Linked DNA regions of Methylosarcina fibrata AML-C10. The protein of the gene in region 1 interacts with the protein of each later gene in a pairwise test. Links are inferred from orthologs where the notes say so. Each region holds a gene or a part of one and is shown on either strand. Other genes may lie near its edges.

What was found.
Region 2: the proteins of rlmKL (region 1) and typA interact in binary tests that used the Escherichia coli proteins (3 or more experiments, as listed by UniProt). The link is inferred for Methylosarcina fibrata AML-C10 from one-to-one orthologs.

Annotation. Positions count from the first base shown.
Region 1 is NZ_KB889965.1:2,677,075-2,684,528, forward strand. What follows is about bases 4,179-7,165. They hold rlmKL (bifunctional 23S rRNA (guanine(2069)-N(7))-methyltransferase RlmK/23S rRNA (guanine(2445)-N(2))-methyltransferase RlmL), read right to left. Parts: upstream 6,786-7,165; coding sequence 4,572-6,785; downstream 4,179-4,571. Other genes in these bases: A3OW_RS0112645 (acylphosphatase), read right to left, coding at 4,309-4,587; A3OW_RS0112655 (FKBP-type peptidyl-prolyl cis-trans isomerase), read right to left, coding at 7,040-7,165. Outside these bases: A3OW_RS0112630 (hypothetical protein), read left to right, coding at 1-482; A3OW_RS0112635 (GMC family oxidoreductase), read left to right, coding at 752-2,626; icd (NADP-dependent isocitrate dehydrogenase), read right to left, coding at 2,738-4,036; more of A3OW_RS0112655, read right to left, coding at 7,166-7,454. UniProt on the Escherichia coli protein: Specifically methylates the guanine in position 2445 (m2G2445) and the guanine in position 2069 (m7G2069) of 23S rRNA. Methylation occurs before assembly of 23S rRNA into 50S subunits.
Region 2 is NZ_KB889965.1:803,672-811,050, reverse strand. Bases 2,144-5,055 are described here. They hold typA (translational GTPase TypA), read right to left. Parts: upstream 4,556-5,055; coding sequence 2,732-4,555; downstream 2,144-2,731. Other genes in these bases: A3OW_RS24010 (sulfite exporter TauE/SafE family protein), read right to left, coding at 4,830-5,055; A3OW_RS0104120 (DUF421 domain-containing protein), read left to right, coding at 2,144-2,568. In the rest of the region: A3OW_RS0104135 (glycine cleavage system protein R), read right to left, coding at 1-160; A3OW_RS0104130 (SPOR domain-containing protein), read left to right, coding at 325-1,563; more of A3OW_RS0104120, read left to right, coding at 2,074-2,143; more of A3OW_RS24010, read right to left, coding at 5,056-5,636; A3OW_RS0104105 (rhodanese-like domain-containing protein), read right to left, coding at 5,839-6,231; A3OW_RS0104100 (class I SAM-dependent methyltransferase), read right to left, coding at 6,239-6,820; A3OW_RS0104095 (LysR family transcriptional regulator), read right to left, coding at 6,817-7,379. UniProt on the Escherichia coli protein: A 50S ribosomal subunit assembly protein with GTPase and nucleotide-independent chaperone activity, required for 50S subunit assembly at low temperatures, may also play a role in translation.

The DNA.
Region 1 (7,454 bases):
AAATGCTGCCGGGCTGGGTCGACAAAACGTTCGAAACCAGCTATCTGAGAGTGCCGTCCGGCTATCTGCCCAAACTGCTCAATGAACTCATTGACCGGATCGAAGGGGGCAAATTCGCCGGCGAAATGGGTCTGGAACTCGGTCCGATTCCCAAAGGCACGCCGGTCAACCTGTTGACCAACATCGATCTGGACAAGCGGGACGGCATTATCGATCGCGTCAAGCACGACCTTCAGTTGCTGAAGCTGTTCAAACAAATCAAGAAGGACTTGAAGGCGTTACCCAAGAATGCCACCGACGAGCAAGCCGTGCAAGTCTTTAAAAACCTGATCGATCCTTTGATCAAGAACAGCAAATGTCCGGACTACATCGTCAACCGAGGCCATTATTTCGGCACCGATTACTTCGTTGAAGCCGATAAGGAACCGGGTCTGAGCGATGCCGACAAGAAAGCCTTGATCGAATTCCTGAAGACTCTGTAGAAAACGTTCGGGATTGGGGAGAAGATTTATCTCACGGTAGTTTTCTCCCCGACCTCGAAATACCCATTCAAGGTGCCTTTAACCTTCACAATTTTCTCCGCAAGAAAGTTCGTATTGAGCAAATTCAATTGAACTTTCCACCTCTGACGGTCGAATTTTTTTAGGAAAAAAGTTTTGCGTTTCAGGCATCCGTTCCGATAACAAAACGGAAGCGTTCTTTCGACGACCCTTCCGATGACTCACCCGATTCGAGCTTGGAGACAAGAAAAATGACAAATTCTAACAATGCGGAATACGAGTATATTGTAGTAGGCTCAGGGGCCGGCGGCGGTACCGTCGCCGCGCGCCTGGCCGAACGCGGCAAAAAAGTGCTGGTCCTGGAAGCCGGCGGCGACCCGAAGCAACTTCAGGGCGACAATCTCGCCTTCCCCGGCGAAAAACGGCTGCCCGACGATTACGATGTTCCCGTTTTTCATCCGTTTTCGACCGAAAACGAGGCGATGCGCTGGGATTTTTTCGTACGCCATTATGAAACCGAATCGATTCAGGCCCAGGATCCTAAATACACTCCCGCCGAGAAAGGCGTGCTGTACCCGCGCGCCGGCTGCCTCGGCGGCTGCACCGCGCACAACGCGATGATCACGGTCTATCCGCACAACGCCGACTGGGACGAAGTGGCCGACATCACCGGCGACGCATCCTGGAAAGCCGACAACATGCGCAAATATTTCGAATTGATGGAAAATTGCGAACACCGTCCGAAACTTCGCAAGCTGGCGACCTGGCTCGGCATCAATCCGTCGCGCCACGGCTTCAAAGGCTGGTTTCAGACCGAAGCCGCGCTACCGCTCGAAGCGTTGGCAAAGGACAAAAAACTGGTCTTGGCGATCCTCGATTCCGCGGTCAAAGCCGCCGGCAAATTGCCAAGCTTTTTTGACCGGCTTAAATGGCAAATCCAGGGGCTGGCCGATCCGAACGATTGGCGCTTAGTCAAGGATAACGCCATAGGTCTGCATTATCCGCCACTTGCAACCACGAAAGGTAAACGTCACAGCACTCGCGAACGCCTGCTCGAAGTGCAGCAGAAACATCCGGGCAATTTGACGATCGAACTGGATGCCCTGGTCACCCGGGTCATCCTGGACGACAATAACCGCGCCGTCGGCGTCGAATACCTGAAAGGAGCAAAGCTCTACAAGGCGCACGCGAATCCGAGCAACAAACCCGGCGAACTGCGCGAAGCCTATGCCGCGAAGGAAGTGATCCTGTCCGGCGGCGCCTACAATACGCCGCAACTATTGATGCTGTCCGGCATAGGCCCGAAAGAAGAACTGCAAAAGCACGGCATTGCGGTCAAGCATCACCTGCCCGGCATCGGCGCCAACCTGCAGGACCGCTACGAAGTCGGCGTCACAAACAGAATGAACCAGGATTGGGAGGTTTTGAAAGGCGCCAAGTATTCGCCCGGCGACCCCGAGTATAACGACTGGCTAAACGGCAAAGGCGTCTATACGACCAACGGCGCGGTACTGGCGGTGATCAAGCGTTCCGTCGAAGAACGACCGTTGCCCGACCTGTTTTGCTTTGCCCTGCTTGGCAACTTCAGAGGTTATTTCCCGGGTTATTCGAAACTGATCAAAGACAACCTGAACTACCTGACCTGGGCCGTGCTAAAAGCGCACACGGTCAATCGCGCCGGCGAAGTCAGACTGGTCTCCGCCGATCCGCGCGACCGCCCCTATATCAACTTCCGTTATTTCGAAGAAGGCACCGATACTACAGGCCAGGATCTTGATTCGGTCGTCGAAGGCATCAAGTTCGTGCGCAGCATTGCCAAGCCGCTGTTCGACCAAGGCATCCTGGCCGAAGAAGTCGCACCCGGCAAAAGCGTGCAAACCGATGAACAACTGCGCGATTTCGTCCGCTACAACGCCTGGGGGCACCATGCCTCCTGCACCTGTCCGATCGGCGCCGACAACGATCCGATGGCGGTGCTGGACAGCCAGTTCCGGGTCCGCGGCATCCAGGGGCTGCGCGTCGTCGATGCGTCGGTATTTCCGAGAATCCCCGGCTTCTTCATCGTCTCGTCGATCTATATGATCGGCGAAAAAGCGGCCGACGTCATTTTAAACGCCTCCGCTTAAGCGCAATCTGCAAGCTCCGCTCCGTCTGTCGTCCGATCGAGGCATGAGCCGGACGACAGGCGGACAGCGAACCGCACCTGCCGGTCCTCCCGGCAGGCAACCGCCCTCCGGTTACAGATTATCGATCAGTACGTCGGCAAATTCGCTGCATTTCACTTCGGTCGCATTCTCCATCAGCCGGGCAAAATCGTAGGTGACCTTCTTGCCGGCAATGGCCGCATCCATTGCGCGAATCAGGGCATCGGCCGCTTCGGTCCAGCCCATGTAGCGAAGCATCATCTCGCCGGAAAGAATCAACGAACCCGGATTGACTTTGTCCAGATCCGCGTATTTGGGCGCCGTTCCGTGCGTCGCTTCGAAAACGGCGGTGCCGGTCGAATAATTGATGTTGCCTCCGGGGGCGATGCCGATGCCGCCGACCTGCGCGGCCAACGCATCGGAGAGATAATCGCCGTTCAAATTGAGCGTGGCGATCACGTCGAAGTCGTCGGGCCGAGTCAGTACCTGCTGCAGAGTGATGTCGGCAATCCCGTCTTTCATTAAAATGCGGCCCTGCGCCAGCGCTTCCGCCTGCTCCTTGTTGGCCGCGGCTTCGCCCGAAGCGGCTTTGGTTCTTTCCCAGCGGCTCCACGGATAGACCTGTTCCGCGTACTCCCGTTCGGCCAGGGCGTAGGCCCAGTTTCTGAACGCGCCTTCGGTGAATTTCATGATGTTGCCCTTATGGACCAGAGTGACGCTTTTGCGCCGATTGGCCAGGGCAAAATCGATCGCGGCCCGGACCAAACGCTCGGTTCCTTCCCGCGAAACCGGCTTGATGCCGATGCCGGCGGTTTCGGGAAAACGGATTTTGGCGTATTGCGCGGGAAAATGCTCGCGCAGCAATTGCAGGAAGCGCCGATTGTCCTCGCTGCCTTGTTCAAACTCGATACCGGCATAGATGTCTTCGGTGTTTTCCCGGAAAATGACCATGTCGACGGCCTCGGGCCGCTTGACCGGCGATGGCACGCCTTGAAACCATCGAACTGGCCGCAGGCAGACGTACAAGTCGAGTACTTGCCGCAAGGTCACGTTCAGCGAGCGAATGCCGCCGCCCACCGGCGTAGTCAAAGGACCTTTGATCGAAACCAGATAATCCCGGCAGGCATCGACCGTCGCATCCGGCAGCCAGGTATTGAACAGGCGGTTCGACTTTTCTCCGGCATAGATTTCCAGCCAATGGATTTTTCTCCGGCCGGAATAACTGCGGGCGACCGCGGCATCGAGAACCCGCACCGTGGCGCGCCAGATATCGGGCCCGGTGCCGTCGCCTTCAATATAAGGAATGATGGGATTGTCCGGCACGTTCAATTGGCCGTTCTGCATGGTGATGGCGCTGCCGTCAGGCGGCGGGACAAGGGTAAAACCGTTCATGACAACTCCAGGATGAAAATTGAACAAGCGGTCTCGGCGGCTCGATGGGGCATGGAGCGGCCGAAAAATCTCCAAAAGACTGCCGCATCATAACAAATGACGGTGGCGTTGTCTTCAGCCTAACTCGAACAATGTAATGAAAAGGCCAAGCAACTCGGGCCACTCCGGTAAGAAACCGGGCTCCGGCTGAACTGCGGAAGGAAAGACCAGCCGGGTTTTTAAAACCTGACAGGTCTGCTACGGCACAGGCCGTACACGCAAACCGAAAGGCTCTAGTCCCTGAGGATTTCGAAAGACGTCAACGGTTCTCCGGGTTCGAGCTCTACGACGTCGATACGGTCGACTCGTGCCGTAACCGGGCCCTTGCGGCACCAATGGATGAACTTCTCGATCACCAGATTTTCAGCTTCGGCAATGATTTCCACCCGTCCGTCCGGAAGGTTTCTGACACTGCCGTTCACGGCGAAATGTTTCGCCTTGTTTTGGGTAAAAAGCCGGAAATAAACCCCTTGCACCCGGCCTGAAACCTGTATTTTTACTTTACGCAACATGCCTGTATCCTCCAGCAATAATGTATTTTCGGATTGCGAGAAAAATCTTCGGGAATGGTCGAAGCCGTGATATCTTCGATTTTGAGGCCGGCCAATGCTTCGTGATCGAGTTTAAACCGCCGGAAATTGGTGGAAAAATACAAGATCCCTCCCGGCGCCAACAGGGCGGCCGCGTGCCGGATTAACGGAACGTGATCGCGTTGGACGTCGAATATCTCTTCCATTTTCTTGGAATTGGAAAAGGTCGGAGGGTCGAGAAAAATCAGGTCGTATTGCCTTTTCAGCGGACGGCCGGCTTCCTGCGTCAGCCATTCCGGACAATTGGCCTGGATGAATTCGTGATCGCCGTGAAGATCGTTCAAGGCCAGGTTTTTTTTAGCCCATTGAAGATAGGTATTGGACATGTCCACCGTCGTGGTTGCCAGAGCGCCGCCCTTCGCCGCATGAACCGTGGCGCTGCCGGTATAGGCGAACAGGTTTAAAAAGCGTTTGCCTTGCGCCTGTTGCTGAATCAGGGCCCGAATCGGGCGATGATCGAGAAACAGCCCGGTATCCAGGTAGTCCTGGAAATTGACCCACAATTTGCAGCCGCCTTCCTCGACCACATGAAACAGTCCCGAATCGCCCTGCTTTTCATACTGCTCGGTGTTTTTTTGTTTACGCCGTATTTTCAGGAAAACATGATCCGGAGGCAGATCGAGCACCCTCGGAATTTCGGCCAGCACGCCGGCCAGACGTTGATCGGCCTTGCTTTGATCGATGCTTTTCGGAGGCTCGTACTCCTGCACGTTGACCCAGACGTCTTCGCCGCGGTAAATGTCGACGGCGACGGCGTATTCCGGCAAATCCGCATCGTAAGCGCGGTAGCAACTGACCTGATTCTGCCGGGCCCATTTCGACAGTCTTTTCAGGTTCTTTTCGAGCCGGTTGGCGAACATTTCGGCGCGGGCACTGCCGTGGCCGGAAGCGCTCGAGCCGCCTTCCTTCGCCTGCTCGATCCGTTCATCCCGGCTTTTGGCCTTGGGAATAAAAAATGCGCTTTCCTCGATGTCCATCCGCAACAGCTTGCATTCCAGAGCGCCGTTGAACAGGGTTAGCGGTTTTTTCGAACGGATTCCCAAACGAAAACCCAGCTCGGGGTCGGTAATGATGATGCCGGCCTTCCAGCCTGTAAACCGCTGTTTCAAGGTTTCGCCGAATGTTTTATAGAGCGCCGGAATTTCCTTGTCATCGCCCAGGCGCTCTCCGTACGGCGGATTGCAGATGAGAAGGCCGGGATTCCAGCCGGCCGCCGGCGCCGCTTCTTCGATGTCGCGCCGTTCGACATGGATTTTGTTGTTCAGACCGGCCCGGTCGATGTGCCTTAATGCGGCATTGAGCGCTTGCCGACTCCGGTCGAAGCCGACGATGACGGGCAGTTTTTCCAGTCCGGCTGTTTTGCGCAGTTCCGCTTCATGCCGTAGGCTCTGCCAACAGTCGGCGGCGTGTTTCTTCCAGCCGAAAAATCCGAAATAATCGCGTAACAGTCCGGGCGCATAATCGGCGGCCATCATGGCGCCTTCGACGAGCAGGGTTCCGGAACCGCACATCGGATCGATCAGGGTGCCCCTCCTTTCGGCAATGGCGGGCCAGCCGCTTTTCAACAGCATTGCCGCCGCCAGGTTTTCCTTGATCGGCGCTGTGACGTTCATCTCCCGATAGCCTCGGCGATGCAGGCTTTCACCCGACAAATCGAGACTCAATTGCGCCTCCTCGCCCTGCAAATAGACATTGATGCGGATGCTCGGCCGTTCGGTGTCAATGCCGGGGCGTTTGTGAAATTTGGCCCGCATTTGATCGACGACCGCATCCTTGACCCGCAAAGCGCCGAAATGCGTGTTATTGATAGCCGGCGCGTCTTTGGCGCTGAACGAAACGGCAAAGCTGTCCTCCGGTCTCATGTGTTCAAACCAGTTGATCTTTTTTACGCCGTAATAGAGATCGTCCTGAGTTTTTACCTCAAACGAACTTAGCACCAGAAAAACCCGATTGGCGATCCTGGACCACAAACAAACGCGGTAAGCCGTTTCCAGATCTCCGTCGAAAGCAACGCCGGCCAGGGTCGGCTTGAGTTTTTCTATGCCGAGAGACTGGAGCTCTTCGGCAAGAATGGTTTCCATACCTTTGGGCGTGGTGGCAAAAAGAGGATAAGAAGGCATAAGGAAAGGCTAAAAGGCGTCGGATGGATTGAAATGATCGGCTACGCCCGCAGTATAGGAAAATTTATCGATGTCCGGTAGTCCGGGCAGCGCTGTTTGCTTGTCATTGTCGGGCAGCGAAGCCCGCCCTCTATCCGCACAAAAGAAACAAGACAACGACGGCGGAACCGCTATTCCGCCACTGAAAACGAAAACAGACTGCGGGCTTCCGGATCACGGGGACATGAGCGGAGCCCGCATTTTATTACGGTAATTTAATTAATCTTGATTAATTCAACATCGAAAATCAATGTTTCATTAGGACCGATCGGCCCGGCGCCGTGAGCGCCATAGGCCAGTTCGGATGGAATGAAAAAACGAAATTGGTCACCTTCCTTCATCAACTGAACGCCTTCGGTCCAGCCTTTGATGACCTGATTCAACGGAAAGGTGGCGGGTACGCCGCGGCCGTAGGAACTGTCAAATTCCTTGCCGTCGATCGTAGTGCCTTTGTAATGTACGGTCACGTTGTCGGTTGCCGTAGGAGACGTCTTGCCGTTTCCTTTCTTGATGACTTCGTATTGTAAGCCGCTGGCGGTAGTGATGACGTTTGCTTTTTGGGCATTTTGCGCCAGAAAGGCTTTGCCCTGAGCTTTGCTTTCTTCCGGCGTAGTCGCGTTCGCCAGCGAC
Region 2 (7,379 bases), 1.9 Mb from region 1 along the record:
GGTTCCAGTTTCCCTGGATCAGCAGGTAAGCGCCGTAGGCCTGAACCAGGCGCGACGATCTTAATTCAAGGATACTGCATCGGCTATCGCGAATGGCCGGTAATATATCCGAAATGAGAGTGGACGGGTTATGACCTAGAACGGTGAGAGCCAGTTTCATTATTTTGTTCTTATGATTCTGTAGGTTTATCCTGTTATTAATCACTGCGCTGTACTAGCTTTAAGTTTGATTACCCTTAAACGAAAGACATTTATTTCGATAGCGACTAACATTGAATACCAAGGCCGAAATTTATTCCTATCTTACTATTAATGAGTACAAAAATGACAGTTTCTCTGCACAAAAAATCTAAAGAAAAACGATACCGCGACGTATTTGCACCCTCGGACGCGAATCTTTATGCGCCGTTGACCGAAGATCTGGAGGATGAAGATGCCATCGATCGTTTACTCATGAACACCGGATTCGATGCAGAAAACGACCACGAGCCCCCTGCTCCGTGGAACCCCTGGATTGAGGAACGGGAAGGACCGGTCGATTTTGCAACCCTTGTCGAAGAACGGCCTGCGGCCAATAAAATCGAGCCTCTCATAACGCTTGACGAAGAAGCCCCCGCCGTTTCCTTGTCCTCAATCGATCCGGTTCAGAACCGGCCGGAACCGCCGTTTGCCGACAATTCCGCAGCCGCCGAAACCATCGATTTTGCCGTCGAATCCGAATCCTGGCGCCTGGACGAGCACTCGGCGCTTGCTCTGCCGGGGGCCATTCGTGAAGAAAAGCTTCGGATTGAAGATCTGGTCGAGCTGGGGACGATTCCCAGCCGGATCGAACCGATCGAGGACGATCCGGCCGAAACGCCGGTACCTTTCGGCCAAAGCCAATCCTCTTCGATTGATGAAGAACCTCTCCCCGTTTTGGAGTACGGGACTTCCGAACGACGCGTCATCAGCGCGGAAGAAAAAGAGTTCCGGAACGCGATGGCAGCCCAAACAAAAAAAGCTTTCGTTTTCAGTTGCATTGCTTTAGGGATCAGCGTCGGATCGGCCGCCGTCGCGGTTTTCGCGCTGACTGCAACTGAGCCGTCACGGCAAGCACCGGGATTATCCGCTCAGACCGGGCTGCCTCGGCAAGAAACCTCGGGGCCTGCTCAAAACAACGGAATCGGAAAAACGGCCGAACACGAAACGCCTTCCGAAACCCTGTTGCCCGTTGCGATGCCAAACGGCGGAACAATCCGGCAGACCTCGTTTGAAAAATCCTTCGATGCCGGCAGTCATTCTTCATCGTCCGGCAAAGCCTTTACCATGCCGGAAACGACGAATGCCAAACCGGGCTGGTTCGTTAATTTAGTCTCCTTCAGACAGCGAAGCGATGCCGAACAGCAGGCCCTGCAATTGATCAAAAAAGGCGTTCGCACCGAAATCGTCGAAGTCGAAGTTGATCAGTCCAAATGGTATCGGCTGCGCGTGGGCGGTTTTACCCGGCAGGAACAAGCCGCGGCTTACGCCGAAAAAATAAAAAAACCATTGCAACTCGATTCCATCTGGGTGGCCAACAGTTAAGCCGCACCATTTTATTTTCATCCGGAATGTCACGCGATCTTCCTGGCGCAAAGCAAACCGGACAGCCGTATCGACAAGTTACGCGCCACGGAAACGACCGGATTCAATGAGCACGAATTCAATGATTATTCCAAATTGTTCAAAGTTTCACTGGAAGATGTCATGACCCGGATAGACGGCTCCGCCAAAGGCTCGATCGGCGTTTTCTTCTACGACGGACTGCCTTGCGTCCCTCTGTTCATCATTCTCCGCAGCGAAACCCGGAAAATCGAAGGAATTCGCTCCTGCTCCGGCAGTCCTTTGCATGTCAATCGAAAATACTCTAACCCAACCTCGGCGAGACGACAAAACAAACGCCAGGTCACGCGGGCAGCCTCCAAAACAAGGGATTTATTTCATCTTTCGCCAGCTCTAATCTGATAAACATCCTTCCGCCGCACAGCGAAAGAAAAGCCCGGCTCTGGCATCCGGAGTTCCGGCTGCGCGGCATCGTACCCGGGAGCAAACGCAGTGAGCACGTTTCATTCAATCGATTGGCAAGCCTTTTTCATTCCTTCCCTGCCTATCGGAGAAATCTTCCTGCGCGGCACGATCGTGTATTTCTTTCTCTTCATCGTGCTGCGGCTGCTCAGGCGTGAAGCGGGAGCGCTGGGCATTTCCGACCTCCTCGTCGTCGTACTGATCGCCGACGCCGCGCAAAACGCCATGGCCCATGACTACAAGTCGATCACGGAAGGGCTTGTTCTCGTCTCCACGCTGGCGTTCTGGGATTATTTTCTCGACTGGCTGGGTTATCACTTTCCGGCGGTGCAGCGCCTGCTGCGTCCGCCTCCCCGGCTTCTGATCAAGGATGGGCGGCTCCAGCGGCGGAACCTGAGGCTGGAAATGGTCAGCGAAGAAGAATTAATGGGAAAGCTGCGGGAAGAAGGGATAGAGCGCCTGGAAGAAGTCAAGCAAAGCTATATCGAAGCGAACGGCACGATCAGCGTAATAAAAAAAGATTGAAGCACAGGACAGGGCTACCCAGGCATCGGGCCGGATCAAGATTGAATTCACACGCGGCTTCTTTATCGAGGTTCCTGCGGGAGAAATCCGGCCGCCGTACTCGATCCAACCCCGGCATTCGGCCGGGGAACGGAATAAATGATCCGCTCCCCTTGCGGAGGCTCTAGTCGGCCCGGTCCTTGGCCGCTCGTTTGCGCTCATGCTCGAGCAACAGCTTTTTGCGCAACCGGATCGACTTCGGCGTCACCTCGACCAGTTCGTCTTCGTCGATAAACTCCAGCGCCTGTTCCAGGGTCATTTTTTGCACCGGCGTCAGAATCAGGTTTTCGTCGGAACCGGCGGCGCGGATATTGGTCAGTTGTTTGGCCTTGGTCGGATTGACCACGAGATCGTTCGACCGGGAATGAATGCCCACGATCATCCCCTCGTAAACTTCATCGGCGTGCACGACGAACAATTCGCCGCGCTCCTGCAGGGCAAACAACGCATACGCCAGGGCCTTGCCTTGCACCATGGACACCAGCACGCCGCGTTTGCGCGCTCCCAGCTCGCCTTTTTTCATCGGCCCGTAATGGTCGAAAACATGGTAAAACAAGCCGGATCCCGATGTCGCCGTCATGAATTCGGTCTGAAAACCGATCAACCCGCGCGACGGCATCATGTATTCCAGGCGCACCCGGCCCTTGCCGTCCGGAACCATGTTCAGCAGATCGCCCTTGCGTTCGCCCAGTTTCTCCATGATCGCACCCTGGTGAATTTCTTCCAGTTCGATCGTCACCATTTCAAACGGTTCGCATTTTTCGCCGTCGATCTCCTTGATGATGACTTCGGGCCGGGAAACGCCCAGCTCGAAGCCTTCGCGGCGCATGTTTTCGATCAGCACCGACAAATGCAGCTCGCCCCGGCCCGAGACTTTAAATTTGTCCGGATCGCCGGTATCCTCGACCCGAAGCGCCACGTTATGCTGCAATTCCTTCTCCAGCCGGTCGCGTATCTGTCGGGAGGTCAGGAATTTGCCTTCCTTGCCGGCAAACGGCGAATTGTTGACCTGAAAGGTCATGGTCACCGTGGGTTCGTCGACGGTCAACGGCGGCAGGGCTTCGACCGCGTCGGGATGGCACAGGGTGTCGGAAATTTCCAGTTTTTCGATGCCGGTGAACGCGATGATGTCGCCGGCCCGGGCTTCGGGCACTTCGATCCGTTCCAGTCCGTGGAATCCGAACAATTGCAGCATGCGTCCCTTTCTCTCGACCCCTTCCCTGCTGACGATCGACAGGTTCATGCCGGGCTTGACCGTGCCGCGCTGGATGCGGCCGATGCCGATCACGCCGACGTAAGTATTGTAATCCAGGCTGGAAACCTGCATCTGGAAAGGTCCGTCCAAGTCGACCTTGGGCGGGCTGACTTTCTCGACGATCGTTTCGAACAAAGGCGTCATGTCGCCGCCGGTCACGTTCGCATCAAGCCCTGCATAACCGTTGATCGCCGACGCATACACGATCGGAAAATCCAGTTGTTCGTCGGTGGCGCCCAGGCGGTCGAACAGGTCGAAGGTCTGATCGACCACCCAATCCGGCCGCGCACCGGGCCGGTCGATTTTATTGATGACCACGATCGGATTTAATCCCAGGGCAAACGCCTTCTGGGTAACGAACCGGGTCTGCGGCATCGGCCCGTCGACCGCATCCACCAGCAGCAAGACCGAATCGACCATGGACAGGACCCGCTCGACTTCGCCGCCGAAATCGGCATGGCCGGGCGTATCGACTATGTTGATGTGATAGCCGTTCCAATCCAGCGCCGTATTCTTGGCCAGAATGGTAATGCCCCGTTCCTTCTCCAGATCGTTGGAATCCATGACCCGCTCACCCATCTTGGTATGCGCGGCGAACGTTCCCGATTGTTGCAGCAGCTTGTCGACCAGAGTGGTTTTACCGTGGTCAACGTGAGCAATAATGGCAACGTTTCTTAACTTGCTGATAGTCATAAGTTTTTAAAATAAAAGAGCTTGATTGAAAATAGAGAGGCCAGGCCGTCCCTATCCGAAAGTTATCCGGTTTTTATGTCCAGGCCGGCGCTTGTTCGGCCCGACTCTAATGGTTTGTGCCTGCACTGTAAAACGCTTCGACCAAGATACCCAGCGGATAAAAACTTTCAATTATAACCCGATGATCCTGAATTAATAAATAGCGCATGCCAATCGGTGCCGTAGGGCCTCGGAACAGGCATGGAAAAAGCCTGTCGTGGAGAATATGAAGAATTCAAGGAAGAAAGCACGTGTTAATCGCGATGCACTCGTAAAAATCTTTAAGCGAAGCGCCGTACAAGTTCCATAATCCCAAAGCGCTGACCACGACCAGACCGCCACCGGTCCAGCGTTTGAACAGCACATCATGACGCAGGATGGCGTTGTGCGCCTTCAGGCCGAGCAGATGCCCTATCGCGGCAACCGGCAGCAGCGCCAGCGCCATCGGAAAATGCAGATCGACCGATAAAGCGACGAACGTTGTCATCTTGAGGGTCACCAGGATAAACCACAACACGAACAGAGTGTCGCGCAATTGATGTTTGCTGACGTTGCGCATGTAAACGGCCACCATCAACGGCGCCCCGGACAGGGAAATGCCGGCCACGTAGCCGCCCAGCACCAGCAGTCCTCTGTCCGCCCAGACATGGCGGCTTTCAATGCCCCGGTTGAGCAGCCAGATAAAACCGTAAAACAAGGTAACCGAATAAATGAAGCTGTTCAGCCACAAGGCCGGAAGATTCAACAGGCCGAAGACGCCGACGATGGCCGCAGGAAAAATATAGATCGAGGTGCGGCGCAAATAACGCCAGTCGACGTTATGCAGCCGATTGAGCAGCGTCAGGCCGGAAAAAAACAACAAGTGCATGCCGATGATGGGCAGCCATAAAAGAGGGGTGTCCTGAACGAACAAAATCAGCGGCAAGCCCAGGGCCGCGCCGCCGAACCCGAGGCCCGACCGGACGAATCCGGTCCAGACGAACACGAGGGCGATGCACGCCATTTGATAAAAAGAAAAATCCGGAATCATGGTGGAAAACATGGATCGACTGTTGGCTGGCAGAGGGGACTTTCATTGCGGTTTCGGCCCTTATCGGGCGCGAAAAACCGACGGGACCCGGCTGGACCGGCCTTTTTCAACGGCGGTAAGGACATCCTGCCCGGCCGGGGCCTCTTCAGCCCGCAGAGCCGGGCGAGGAAGAGCGTCGGCGTCTTCGCTCGGCCGGCTGCATAAACCGGAATGCCTAACTTTGCTCCCAGGGCAAGCCGTGGAATCGCCAGCCGCCGAGATTGCCCCGGTGCCTGTTTTCATCCAGAGGGCCTTCGAAACCTTCGACGATATTGACCAGATGTCGGTAACCTGCCTGTTCGAGCGCCACGGCGGCGTCCTGCGAACGCTGCCCGCTCCGGCACAGCAGTAAGACCGGCGCCTCGATATCCGGCACCGCTTGTTTGACCTCGCCGATAAAATTCGGATTCAACTGCCAGTCGGGCCCTTCCTTCCAGGGAATCAGGACAGCGCCGGGCGGATGGCCCACGAAGCCGTGTTCTATTTTCGTCCTGACGTCGACGATGACAGCCTTGCTGTTTTGCCGCATCAATTCCCAGGCCTGTTTTGGATTTAACTGTTCGATCATGATAACCTCACCTGATTTTTTGACCGATAAACCGGGCCTCGTTTCTCAATCCGAGCCGGCAATCGCCGATAAAGCCGTTTTCCCGGTAATAAACGACTCTCAGCGATGAAAACATCGCCAGCAATTCATTGACTCCGAGCAGGAACTCCGGACGATCGGGTCCCTGGCCCATTTGTTTTTCCCGTGTGTAGGTTTGATAAAACAGCAAACCTTCCGGTTTCAAGGCGGCTATTATCGCATCGCTTAACGTCCGGTCAAGAAAACGGCTGATTACGACGACGTCGTAGATCGCTTCCGGTAAAGACAATGAATCGACGTTTTGCCTCCGGGCTTCGATCGGAAGCCGGTAGGCCCCGGCGTATCGGCCGAGTTTGTCGATGGCGACTCGAGACCGATCAAGGGCGGTTACGTTCAATCCCCGCCGCGCAAGAAAAATGGCGTTGGCGCCCAGGCCGCACGCCAGATCGAGAGCGGTTCCGGTCTCCGGTAATAAATACTCGTTGTCTTCCAGAACCTGAGCGGGCGGGGCAAGGTCCGGCTCGGACTCACGGTAGATACGATCCCATTTTTCGTCCGGCGCTTCCATCATTCCGGTCCGGGCTTGCTGACCCGAGGTTCCAGCCAGGCTTGCAGAAAATCCATAAACTGCCGCACCTTGGCCGACAGATATTTTCTATGCGGATAGACCGCATGAACTTCCAGCGGCGGCGGCGAGTATTGCTCCAGAACCGGAACCAGCCGGCCTTTTTCGATATCGCGGCCGACGATGTAAATGGGCAGCATGATCAGGCCCAGGCCGTTAATGGCGGCAATGCGAATGGCATCGGCCACGTTGGCCTGCATTCGGCCGGTGACGGGAATGGTCTTATAGCCCGTTTCGGTTTTGAAAGGCCATTTGTTTTTGGGAGGAATTGCCCAATTGACCAGGCAACTGTGTCGGACGAGATCTTCGGGCGTCTCGGGAGTGCCCTGTTTGGCGAAATAATCGGGAGAACCGCAAACCATCAGGCTCGAACTGGCCAGTTTTCGGGCGAACATGCTGGTATCATCGAGCGGTCCCAGATAAATCGCCAGGTCGATGCCGTCATCGATCAGATCACCGGGACTGCTTTGCAGAATCAGTTCCACGTTCAAGTCCTGATGCAGCT